Regions from separate parts of the Paenibacillus sp. J22P90 genome, predicted to be linked through region 2. Evidence: riboswitches for the same ligand, from Rfam matches in the RefSeq annotation. Region 2 holds a riboswitch; the other holds the start of a gene.
What was found. A riboswitch is a leader RNA that binds a small molecule or an ion and turns the genes downstream of it on or off. The one in region 2 is predicted to bind cobalamin.
Positions count from the first base shown of each region.

Region 1: it holds a riboswitch for cobalamin, as region 2 does, so the genes downstream of both, AC58UX_RS28375 (S-layer homology domain-containing protein) here and metE (5-methyltetrahydropteroyltriglutamate--homocysteine S-methyltransferase) in region 2, are expected to answer to the same signal.

Region 1 covers NZ_JCAUAY010000012.1:25,366-31,107, forward strand. Annotated here, with positions in the region: gene AC58UX_RS28360 (thioredoxin family protein) at 1-504, shown strand, start outside; gene AC58UX_RS28365 (MBL fold metallo-hydrolase) at 523-1,146, shown strand; gene AC58UX_RS28370 (hypothetical protein) at 1,706-1,987, shown strand; cobalamin riboswitch at 2,128-2,322, shown strand; gene AC58UX_RS28375 (S-layer homology domain-containing protein) at 2,473-5,649, shown strand; gene AC58UX_RS28380 (prenyltransferase/squalene oxidase repeat-containing protein) at 5,651-5,742, shown strand, end outside.
Region 2 covers NZ_JCAUAY010000001.1:77,820-83,561, forward strand. Annotated here, with positions in the region: gene AC58UX_RS00350 (hypothetical protein) at 64-195, shown strand; gene metE (5-methyltetrahydropteroyltriglutamate--homocysteine S-methyltransferase) at 239-2,539, opposite strand; cobalamin riboswitch at 2,690-2,887, opposite strand; gene AC58UX_RS00360 (response regulator) at 3,156-4,880, shown strand; tRNA gene AC58UX_RS00365 (tRNA-Arg) at 5,160-5,233, opposite strand; gene AC58UX_RS00370 (hypothetical protein) at 5,396-5,742, shown strand, end outside.

The sequences.
Region 1 (5,742 bases), on a different contig from region 2:
ATGACGAAAAATCAAGAACAATTCCTAGCGTATTACGATGGTTTCGCTTGGGACAATGAAGAGGATAAGGAATATTTCGAATCCCTCAATAATCGCGATGATCTTCGTTGCTTGATTGTTGCTGCTGACTGGTGCGGAGACGTTGTTCGCAATGTGCCTGTTGTTTTCAAAGCTTTGGAAAATAGCGGCGTGCCGACAGAAGTTCTCATCATCGAGCAAAATTATGATGTGATCGATCAGTTCCTAACAGGCGGCGGACGTGCGATTCCGATCGTTATTTTCACAGATACAGGCGGTTTTGTGCTTGGACACTGGGGTCCTCGTCCGAAGCATGTACAAGCGGTTATGACGCAATTCAAAAAAGAAAATCCAGATCGCGATGCAGCTGATTATAGCGAAAAAATTCAAGTAGCCAGAGCCGAAATGGGCCGTCAATATGGCGAAGGTAACGGATACCATGCCGTTATTGTGAAGGAACTTCGTTCATTGATCGAGTCGTTCTAAGGTGAAGGTGGCATTACGATGATTAACATTCAATCCTTTGTCCTGGGGCCGGTGCAGACGAATGCGTACTTGCTGTCGAATCCAGAGACAAATCAAGGCATTATTATCGATCCAGGCATGAATCCCAAGTCGCTGATCAAAAAGATCGCCGACATGGATATCGTGGCGATTCTGCTGACGCATGCGCATTTTGATCACATCGGTGGTGTGGATGAGATTCGCAAGCTCAAGAACTGCCCCGTGTATATTCACGACTTGGAAGCTGATTGGCTGACGAATCCGAAGAAAAACGGCTCCGCACGCTGGCCAGATCTTGGCGCTCTGATTGAGACCGATCCTGCGGAATTCTCGCTGGATGAGGGGCAGACGCTTGAGTTTCTGGGCATCCAGCTCAAAGTGTTCCACACCCCGGGCCACTCGCCGGGCAGTGTGAGCTTCTTGTACGAGAATCACCTGTTCAGCGGTGACGTGTTGTTTAAGCTGTCGGTCGGTCGTACCGACCTGCCCGGTGGCAACCACAATACGCTGCTCGATTCCATCCAGGACAAGCTGTTCCTGCTGGATGACGAGGTGATCGTCTACTCGGGGCACGGCGCGAAAACAACGATTGGTTTTGAGCGTGAGAATAACCCATACGTGTAAGGTCTTTAGGACTGCTCCCTCTGATAGGGGGCGGTTTTTTTTTGAGAGGGCGTTCAGCTGAAATTAGGAAACTAGGTTTGAAATGTCCGTGTAAGCGGTCAAAGATGCTAAAAGGCACTTATTTTCGAGGAAAACAGCGAAATGGAGAGAAATAATTGCGAGAGTGCAACCTTTTGGGCCGAAAAGGTGCTCAGAAGAGGCATGACGGCGGAAATTGATGCCTATTTGCATTTATTTTAGATCGAGCGGTTCAGCCGCTGAAAAAGGTTGCCTATTTGCATTTGTGCAGCCTTCCCAGCTGCATGCAAGGGAGGCCCCAGCTATATTCATTGCGGGAGGGTCCCTTTTTTTGTGCTGGATGGTCGGCATGTATGCTCGTTCGCCCATGACACCCACCCAATTTATGTGGTAACTGGGTGTTTACCGTGTGCAACGTAGGTGGTTCCCCATAGACTGATGTTGTAAGCTATTCACCCAACCTCAACAATAACAATCCTGTTTAAACTGTTTATTCACGTGAAAGTCCCTTAAGGGAAAATATGAAGGAGGTGCATTTCTCATGGAACATATAAAAGTTCCGAATTACCCAATGCAACCAATGCCTATGCCTACCCCGATGCCAATGCCAATGCCGACTCCACTTCCAGCTCCAGCGCCGATCATGCAGCAACCAGCACACAATATCCACCTGCACGCGTCCTACCAACAAACTGAATTTGTATTCCCAAAACCAGTTCACACGCAAGCAGTCGCTTGTCCTCCGAAAAACAATACGGCTGCTAGTATCCTAGTACTTTTCATTTTGCTAGTTATCATTACGCGTGGTATTTGTAAATATTAATTTGCAGATTGCACGGGTAAAAGAGGAAGGTAATCCCGCGGGGCCATGGGCCTTGGAGGGGTTGCCTTTTTTTGTTGAGAAAAAAAAGGATTGTTTATTGCGAGGAAGTCATGTACAATTCGTCATGATTACAGACAATTTCATAAACTAGCTTATAAGGTGCTTTCTGCTGAATCTAGCGGAAGCTTAATAGGGAAGTTCGGTTGAAGTCCGATGCGGTCCCGCCACTGTAACGCTGAGCATACAATCATATCCACTTTCGGTCACTCGATGGGAAGGAGATTGTACATGCGATGAAGCGAAGCCAGGAGACCTGCCTAATAAGTATTTTTATTTTTTTCTCACGAGGATGGGAGGAAGATGTTTCTTTGCATTTACCAAAAATAACGGTTAGTCGTTGGATTAACACGTTTTTTACAAGGACATCTTTCTTCTGTTACTCAGAGAAAGGTGTTTTTTTTGTTTGTCCAACTTTTTTAAGAAAGATGAAGGTGATTGGTTTGTTTCGTTTGATGAAAAAAGGGATTTCAGCCTTACTTAGTTTTGCACTTATCATTTTAATACTTGTTCCACAGGCTGCTAGAGCAGCTGAATCAGATCAAACTACGAAATTGAATACGATTATCTCGGATACTGTCCGTTACTATCAACAAAACGGCACGAATCTTGCTTCCTGGTGGCAAATGGTTGCGCTATGGGGTGCTGGGGAAAATTTGCATAATGGGAGATGGAACCTTCCTTCGTGGGAAAAAGTAGATCCGGGATTTTTGGCAAATGCAGGTGGAACGGATCATATTCAAAAAATATTCGGCTTATTGACGATGGATCGCAATCCGTCCATAGCTTGGGAAACCAAGAGGAATCTATACGCTGAGCTGGCCGCACAACAAAATGCTTCAACGGGTGCCATTGGCAGCATCAATAAACATATATTTGCCATGCTTGCCTTGGATACGGGAGAGAAATTAAAGCACAATGTAGGTACTTGGAATCAAGCAGCCAAAGATAAAGCGTTGAGCTTTTTGTTAAGCAAGCAATTAACAGATGGTGGATTTGCTTTATCAGGGACGCATTCGGATACGGATATAACAGGCATGGCCTTATTGGCGCTAGGCAATTATCAGTCGAATAGCGCTGCAGTCACAGCTATTGGTCGCGCTAAAGCGTTGTTGAAGCAACGGCAACTTGCTAACGGCGGGTTTGAATCAACAGGTCCGTGGGGATACGGCGATAATTCGAACAGTTTGGCTACTTCTGTATCAGGCTTGGTCGCTGTTGGAGAAGACATGCGGTCCGCAAGTTGGATCAATGAACACACGGTTGTTGATGCCGTTTATAGCTTCCAGCTGCCTACTGGATCATTTTCTTGGAAAGTAACGCCGCCAACCCAAAATCTAATGGCAACAGAGCAAATATTAATCGCGTTAACGGATATTCAGCATAACAAGTCTGTTTGGCAGCGTTTGGCGGATAAAGCCAATGTAACGACTGTTCAGTTAAGTGTTCAAGGCATAGATGCTCCTATTTATGCACAGCAAACGGTAACGGCTTCCGCATATGGACGTTTTGGGACGGCCATGGATGCCTTGAAACAAACGTTAGAGAAGGCAAATATCGACTACGTCATTCAAGATAGCAGCTATGGTGCCTATCTTTCCTCAGTAGCAGGTCAATCAGAAGGAAGTCTTGGCGGGTATGATGGCTGGATGTATGAGGTGAATGGGGTTTCACCATTCGTCAGCGCTGCGGATTACATTTTAAAAGACGACGATGTCGTTAAATTTTACTATGGTCGTTGGCCATCCATTTCGGTTGCTTTGAATACGAATATCGGTACGCTGAATCCTAGCTTACAAATCAAACTAGTTGGTGATACGTTTACGCTTGGGGCTGATGTGGCAACGAATTGGAGCTTTGATCCTGGCACCACAGGCTTGTCGATCGCCAATATAGCTCAAGCAAGCAATCATCAAGATCTTGTCGTTACGTTTGCGGGGCAAGGTCAAAAAGGAACCCTAACGCTCAAAGCACTGCCAGCCGCACTGGTCAGTAATTCGGAAAGTAATGCGCTGACCATCCATAACGTGAGCACGACGGGTGATCAAACTGTCAATGTGGGCGCTAATGAGTCCAATGTATCTTTCTCGACGGATGCTAATGATCAAGCGACGAACAAAATTACCCTTTCGTTTACGACGGTCGCATTGCCAGAGATCATTGCCAAACGAGGCACTACGGAGTTGGAGATACCTGCTTTTACACGGGTGACTTCAGCGTGGAACAATGAGATTGAGCTGCCGAGAGTACTTAGCACAACCGATAATTCCGTTGCCAATAAAGTGAATGGTGCTCTAACCGTTGGTGGTAGTAAGCTAGACAGCATCGATTCGCGCATTAAAGTCGGCGGTGATAGCCGCATTCAGTTTAATCAACACGTTACCCTGAAGTTGAAAGGGATGGGGGATAAAAACGCCGGTTTCATTGATGAAAGCGGGAATTATAGCGCCATTCCGAAATATAACAATAGCGATTATCGCAGCGATGATGTATATGCATATAGCGAAAATGGCGATTTGATTATTAAAACGAAGCATTTTACGGAGTTTCTAGCATTTACATCGTCCATTGTTAATACGCCGGGATCTGGCGGTGGTACTGGCCCAATTGGCGGTACACAGAAAGTTACTTTGTCTGTTGAAAAACGCTCATTGGGAGAAGGGGATATCATTGCTCCTATATCCGTTACGTTGCAGCCTGGCGATACGGCTTTCACACTTTTGCAGCGTGTACTGGGTTCCCAAAGTTTAGCTCTGTCTTACATCGGTACGGGTGCAAGCCTTTATGTGCAATCGATTGATAACTTGAAAGAAATGGATCGAGATTTGCCGCTAAGTGGCTGGATGTACTCCGTGAACGGCGTATTTCCCAAATACAGCGCAGGTATTTACACATTACAGAACAATGATATCCTTCGTTGGCAGTTTACCAAGGATCTGGGGAAAGACATCGGTGATGTGTATACTCCGCCAGGAGGTGGAGTTGTCCCAATTATCCCTGGTAAGCCTACGGAACCCACGGAACCTGAAGAGCCTGCAGAGCCTACAGAAGAAACCAAAAACACACTGGCAGCTGAATATGAAGATGCCATTACGATTTCGAACTGGGCACAGGATGCTGTCGCTAAAGCAACAACGCTAGGTTACATGGATGGAACAGGAACGAAGTTTGAACCGAAGCGGGAGTTAACAAGAGCAGAATTTGCGGCGCTCATTATCCGTTTTACGGGAGCTGAGTTTGTCAGCGGTGAGTCTGACTTTGAGGATGTAAGCACAGACGATTGGTTCTATAAATACGTGGCCACGGCAAAAGCAAAAGGGCTGATATCGGGCGTTGCTGAACATTCTTTTGCCCCGAATCAAACGATTTCCAGACAGGAGATGGCTGTGATTCTAGGTAGATTACAAGGATGGTCCGTTGCGGAGCAGAAAGACAAAGGCTTGAAAGACCAAGCGAGTGTCTCCGCATGGGCCCTGCCTTACGTCAACCAGGCGATTGAAGCTGGATTGTTGACGGATGATAGCGGGTTTTTCAATCCCTTGCTGCCAGTAACGCGTGAGATGGTGGCTGTCGTTATCATGAGGCTTCACGAGTTGAAAAAGTAGCATGGGACAAATTTTAACTATAATCATGTTGGTTCTTTCGCTTCTTTCTGCTCCTTCGGATAACATGAACAAGGCTGTGGTAGAGAAGCAAAT
Region 2 (5,742 bases):
TCAGCGCATTAACCCACCATACTAATGTAGCGTTCATTCTAAGAGTAGAAGGAGTTGCTTTTCATGGGTAAGAAAAAAGGTATGGATCAGAAAACACAAAGCACCATCGACCACTCGAAGCAATCATCACGTATTCAATCGAATCTGGATTCAACGGAGCCAGGTCACCATCAGCCGAACAGGCCATCTGTGTAAAATGTACAACCCCTTGCTCGCGAATACAGCAAGGGGATCCCCCCTAAGAAACTGTCAATTCCCTGCGACTTTCTCTAAACAGTTCAGCAGCCTCAACCATCACTCTCAGCGCAGCAATGGTCTCTTCTTTTCCTCGCGTTTTCAAACCGCAGTCTGGGTTAATCCAGAACAACTCCGGCTCTAGCACCTTCAGCGCGCGCTCAATCATTTCAACCATTTCCGTAACAGAAGGTACTCGCGGACTGTGAATGTCATACACCCCAAGCCCAATTCCTTGATCATACGTATGCTCTTCAAAGCTGTGAATTAGCTCACCGTGACTGCGTGAGGTTTCGATCGAAATGACGTCAGCGTCTAACGCGCGAATGGCGTCAATGATGTCGTGGAACTCACAATAGCACATGTGCGTGTGAATTTGCGTCCCATCGCCGACAGTCGCTGTGGATAAGCGGAATGCCAGAACAGCCCAGTCGAGATAGGCTTGCCAGTCTCTTTTTTTCAACGGTAGACCTTCTCGTAGAGCTGGCTCATCCACTTGAATCATTTCGATGCCCGCTTGCTCTAATGCTTCTACTTCTTGGCGTAGAGCTAGTGCGATTTGGTAGGCAACCTGTTCACGTGAAATATCGCTGCGTACGAACGACCAATTTAGAATCGTAATTGGCCCAGTCAACATGCCTTTTACCGGCTTTGTGGTGAGGGATTGGGCAAACTTCGTTTCTTTGACCGTCATCTCTTGCACGAATTCCACATCGCCAAAAATAACAGGTGGTTTCACGCAACGTGAACCATAGGACTGTACCCATCCGTTCGACGTAAAGGCAAACCCATCCAGCTTCTCACCGAAAAACTCAACCATATCCGTGCGCTCAAATTCCCCATGCACGAGCACATCAAGTCCAAGCTCATCTTGTAGTGTAATCCATTCTGTAATTTGATCTTGAATGAACGAGGCATATTGCTCAGGCGTCCATTCGCCGCTGCGCCAATTTTTACGAGCGTTACGAACCTCTGCCGTCTGTGGAAAGGATCCAATCGTTGTCGTCGGCAAGAAAGGCAGCTGCCACTTAGCTGCTTGAAGGCCTCGGCGTGTCGTGAAGCTACTATTTCTGCTTGAAGGCTGCTGACCGATCTTCGCGATCGCTTGATGGACGGCTTCTTTGTTTCGATAGGATGAGGCGTTAAGCTTAGCGATCGCTGTCTGGTTAATATCCAGTTCCAATTGAATGGAATCTTGGCCGTCCCGAATGGCTTTGGTCAAGATCGCAAGCTCACTCAGCTTTTCTTCTGCAAATGCTAGAGCATCCCGCAGCACAGGCTCAAGCTTACTTTCTTTGCGCCTCGATACAGGTACATGCAGTAAGCTGGATGAAGGCTGCAGCAGCATACGCTCGTAAGGAACGATGGCTTCTAACTTGGCTAGGAATGAAAGCTGCTCACTTAAATCTGTCCCCCAAATATTGCGTCCATCCAAAATACCAACCCCAAGCACTTTATCCGCAGGGAATCCATACGTTTGGAGATGGCTCCAGTTGAGCTCAAACCCGTGGATGAAGTCTAACCCGATGCCATGAACGGGAAGGGCGATAAGATCTGGATAGTGGTCTACTGCGTCAAAATACGTTTGGATGATGACTTTAAGCGCTGGAGCGGCTGCGGCAAGCGTGGTATAGATATGTTTTACACGATCGATATCTTCTGAACTCAGCGACTGAACCAGGATAGGCTCATCCACCTGCACCCACTCAACACCTTCCTCCACCAGCTCAGTCAAAATACGTGAATAAAGCGGTAGAAATAACGTGATTAGACGATCGATTTCTTCTGGTTTATATCCCTTAGCCAGCTTGAGGAAGGTAAATAGGCCGAGGATAACAGGCTTGCCTTGAATGCCCAGCTTATTCTTAGCTTTTCGGTACGCTTCAAGCGGTTTATTTACCGTCAGCTGAGGCTGAATGTCTTGTAATTCCGGAACAATGTAATGGTAGTTGGTGTTAAACCATTTGGTCATCTCACAAGCGGTTGCACCTTGGCTGCCTCGGGCCATCGCATAATAGGTGGCAAGCGGCACTTCGCCGCCTTCATAGTCAAAACGCTTCGGCACTAATCCGAACATCGTGGAAGTATCCAAGACATGATCATACAGACTGAAATCTCCTACAGGAATAAGGTCGATGCCTTTCTCTTGCTGAAGACGCAGATTATGAAGTCGGATCTCCTCAATTTGTTTTGTAAACTCTTGCTCATCTAGTTTGCCGGCCCAGAAAGCCTCCAGCGCTTTTTTCCACTCGCGGTTCTCGCCAATTCTTGGATATCCTAAATTGCTATTTATCAGTGCACACATGGGGAAGCCTCCTCAAATTTTACTTGCATACGAATCTCGGAAAATCAAAAAAGGGCATCTCCAACCTTAATAAAAAAGGTTAAAGATACCCTGTGTATGTGTATACAGTGTTTGCGATCTCTAACACCTCCCTATCTCCCGTAGGTAAAGCAGTGCTGTCAGAATTAGGCAGGTCTCCTGGCTTCAGAATCTTCATCAAACGCTTGCCTTCCCAATCTTTCGATCAGTGGCGCTTTAAGCGTTGACTCCTCTGTTACAGTGGCGGGACCGCGTCGGCATTGCACCGAACTTCCCTTTTAAGCTCTAGCCGATGTGGCTGACCAGAGCACCTATTCCCAATATGCAATTGTGATTACTATACATGATCCCCTAGGATCATGCAAAGGTTTTTCTTCACTTTTCGTACGTTTTTGCCGAAGTAATATACATTATCCCTTGAAAGAAGCTCGGTTTTAACCTTTCAAAGGTTATCGAATTTGATGGTAAATCATGCTAATATAGTAGGCGAAGTTCGGAAACGCTAACGTTCATGGACGATCACAAACATCAGGAAGAATGCAAATGACTCAAGTGATAGGCAATCACGTTAAGCTTGAGGAAAAAGGTGGAATCAGGCTTGGAAGAGTTGATGATGGATGACTATAGTCGTGCCAATATAAGTTTGGAATTTGAATCCAGAAAGCAGTATCTGGACGAATTGCGGATGCAATTAGACGCGTTAAATCTAAATTTACATGATGTGAAACCCGATGATCAGCTAGATCAAGCTAGAGAATGGTATCGGGTTAGTCATACGATGAAAGGCACAGCTCCTATTCTCGGAATGGTACGCCTTGGGGGGCTTGCTGCTCAGGTTGCCGACTGCTGGGAATGGAGCTATGAAGTAAGTGTTTTAGATAAAGGCAACATTCAAAATAGGTTTCAAGATTGTGTATTGGCCACGCGACCTCTGATGAATGAGCTTGAGATGGAGTATGAAATTAACTGCCAAGAGTTACGAATGGAACAAACACAAGATCAGTTTAGGGAAGCCCTTCCCGTGCATCTTCGCGGCAGCAGGCTGCTGATTGTGGAGGATGATGGCGTTTTAAGGGCTTATTTGTCTCGTAAACTCAGGTTGGAAGGCTATCTAGTCGACGAAGCATCGGATGTGGATTCAGCGATTAAGCTGCTTAGAGGAAATGATTATCAATTAATTACGATTGATCTGATGATGTACCCTTACAGCGGTTATGAGATTTTTGAGGTTTTAAAAGAAGATCCCATGATCAAATGGCTTCCCATGCTGGTGCTGTCAGGGCGCAACGAAATGAAAGATGTGACCCAATGCTTTCGACTAGGGGCAGATGATTATGTCACCAAACCTTTTCGCTATGAAGAATTAAGCGCACGTATTCAGCGGCTAATTCTACGGCATAAAGAGTTTGCACTCATGGCGTTTAGCGATCCGTTGACAGGCATTCATAATCGGCGGTATTTTGACCTGCAGCTCCAAGTCGAAGTGAATCGTGCACAGAAATATGGTGAACCTTTAACCATGGTTATGCTCGATATCGATTTCTTCAAAAAAGTTAACGATAATTATGGCCACCCAGTTGGTGACCTTGTTCTTCAGAGCTTTGGCTGCTTGCTGCAGAATAGCTTGCGTGCTACGGATATTCTTGCGCGTATGGGCGGCGAAGAGTTTGGTGTCATCATGCCGAGAACTACGGATATGGAAGCGGAAAAAGTAATTAAAAGCATCCTCGAGCGGGTCCGAAACGAACCAGTTGCCAACAGTGAAAATGCGGAATACTTCATCACCTTTTCTGCCGGCATTGCGCCTTGGATGGCCAGCAAGTCGATTCAGCAGTGGCATCAAATCGTAGATTATGCCTTGTATAAAGCCAAGCGAACAGGAAGGAACCGCATAGCCGTGACATCCTTCGGAGCAGCAGAAAAGCAGCAAATCGTGACTGACGAGCCTGTCCAGCAGTCGAAGACGATATTGGTTGTTGACGATGATCGGACGATTCGTACGATGATCGCAGATCGGTTTAGAAAAGAGCCGTACAGGCTTATTGAAGCTGCAGATGGGGAGTCGGCGTATCAGATCTTGATTGAACAGCAGCCAGATATGTGCATCTTGGACTGCATTATGCCGGGAATGAGCGGCTTCGACGTTCTTGAACGTATGCAGCATGAAGGGACACGTCCAGCCAAAACCAAGATCATGCTGCTTTCTGGCAGACAGAAAGATGAAGATGTAAAGAAAGGATTTCAGCTTGGGGCAAACGCCTATATGTTTAAACCGTTCTCAATTATCGATGTGGAAATGAAGGTTAGTGAGTTGCTATTTTAGTGTTGGGTTTCTGTTGCCGGAGATACGGAACGAGGTTCCGCTATTTAGGCAGATAAGGGTGATTTCAAGAAGTTACGGAACGTGAGGCCGCTATTTCGGGCAAAAAGGCTTATCTGGCCTCGATGACGACCGAATAGAGGAACTGTGTTCCGTAACTTTTTAATTTGTGTAGTTTTGAGGGAAATAGGGGAACCACGTTCCGGATGGTCGCGCCGCGAGCAAGGTTTTCTAAACAACAAAAAAGACCGCGATTTCTCGCGGTCTTTCCTTTACAACCAACGTCCCAGGAGGGATTCGAACCCCCGACCGCACGCTTAGAAGGCGTGTGCTCTATCCAGCTGAGCTACTGAGACATACCTCACTTCTTACCGCCTGGACGTGATCCGTTTGGCGAAGCAAGAGTTAATATATCACAACGTATAATGCGAGTCAACCATCATTTAATAAATATTTTTGCAATCATTGGAGTGATAGAGTAAACTGGCACAAGCGAGACCACGAACAGAGGTGATTCGATGTCAGACCCTACGCCAAACAATGTCATTCTTTTTCCTAAAACCGTACAGTTCTATGAAGACGAGTTAACGAAGCTGCTGCGCTCCGAGCAGTACAGAGAAGCCCTCGAGATTCTCACTTACCTACTTCAGTTTCCGAGTGTTGATATGAATAAAACCGATCAATGGGAAGCATTGCGCCACTGGCTGCTCACCATGTTTCCGGAAACGATGTTCCCATCCTCCGAGACTGAGGAAGAGGATTCTGCGGAAGAATCCGCTTTATTGAGGCAGTACATACATGAGAAGGCAGCTTCAGATGATGGCGCTTTTGTGAAGAAGCTCCAAACGATGCTCCAAGAAGGATC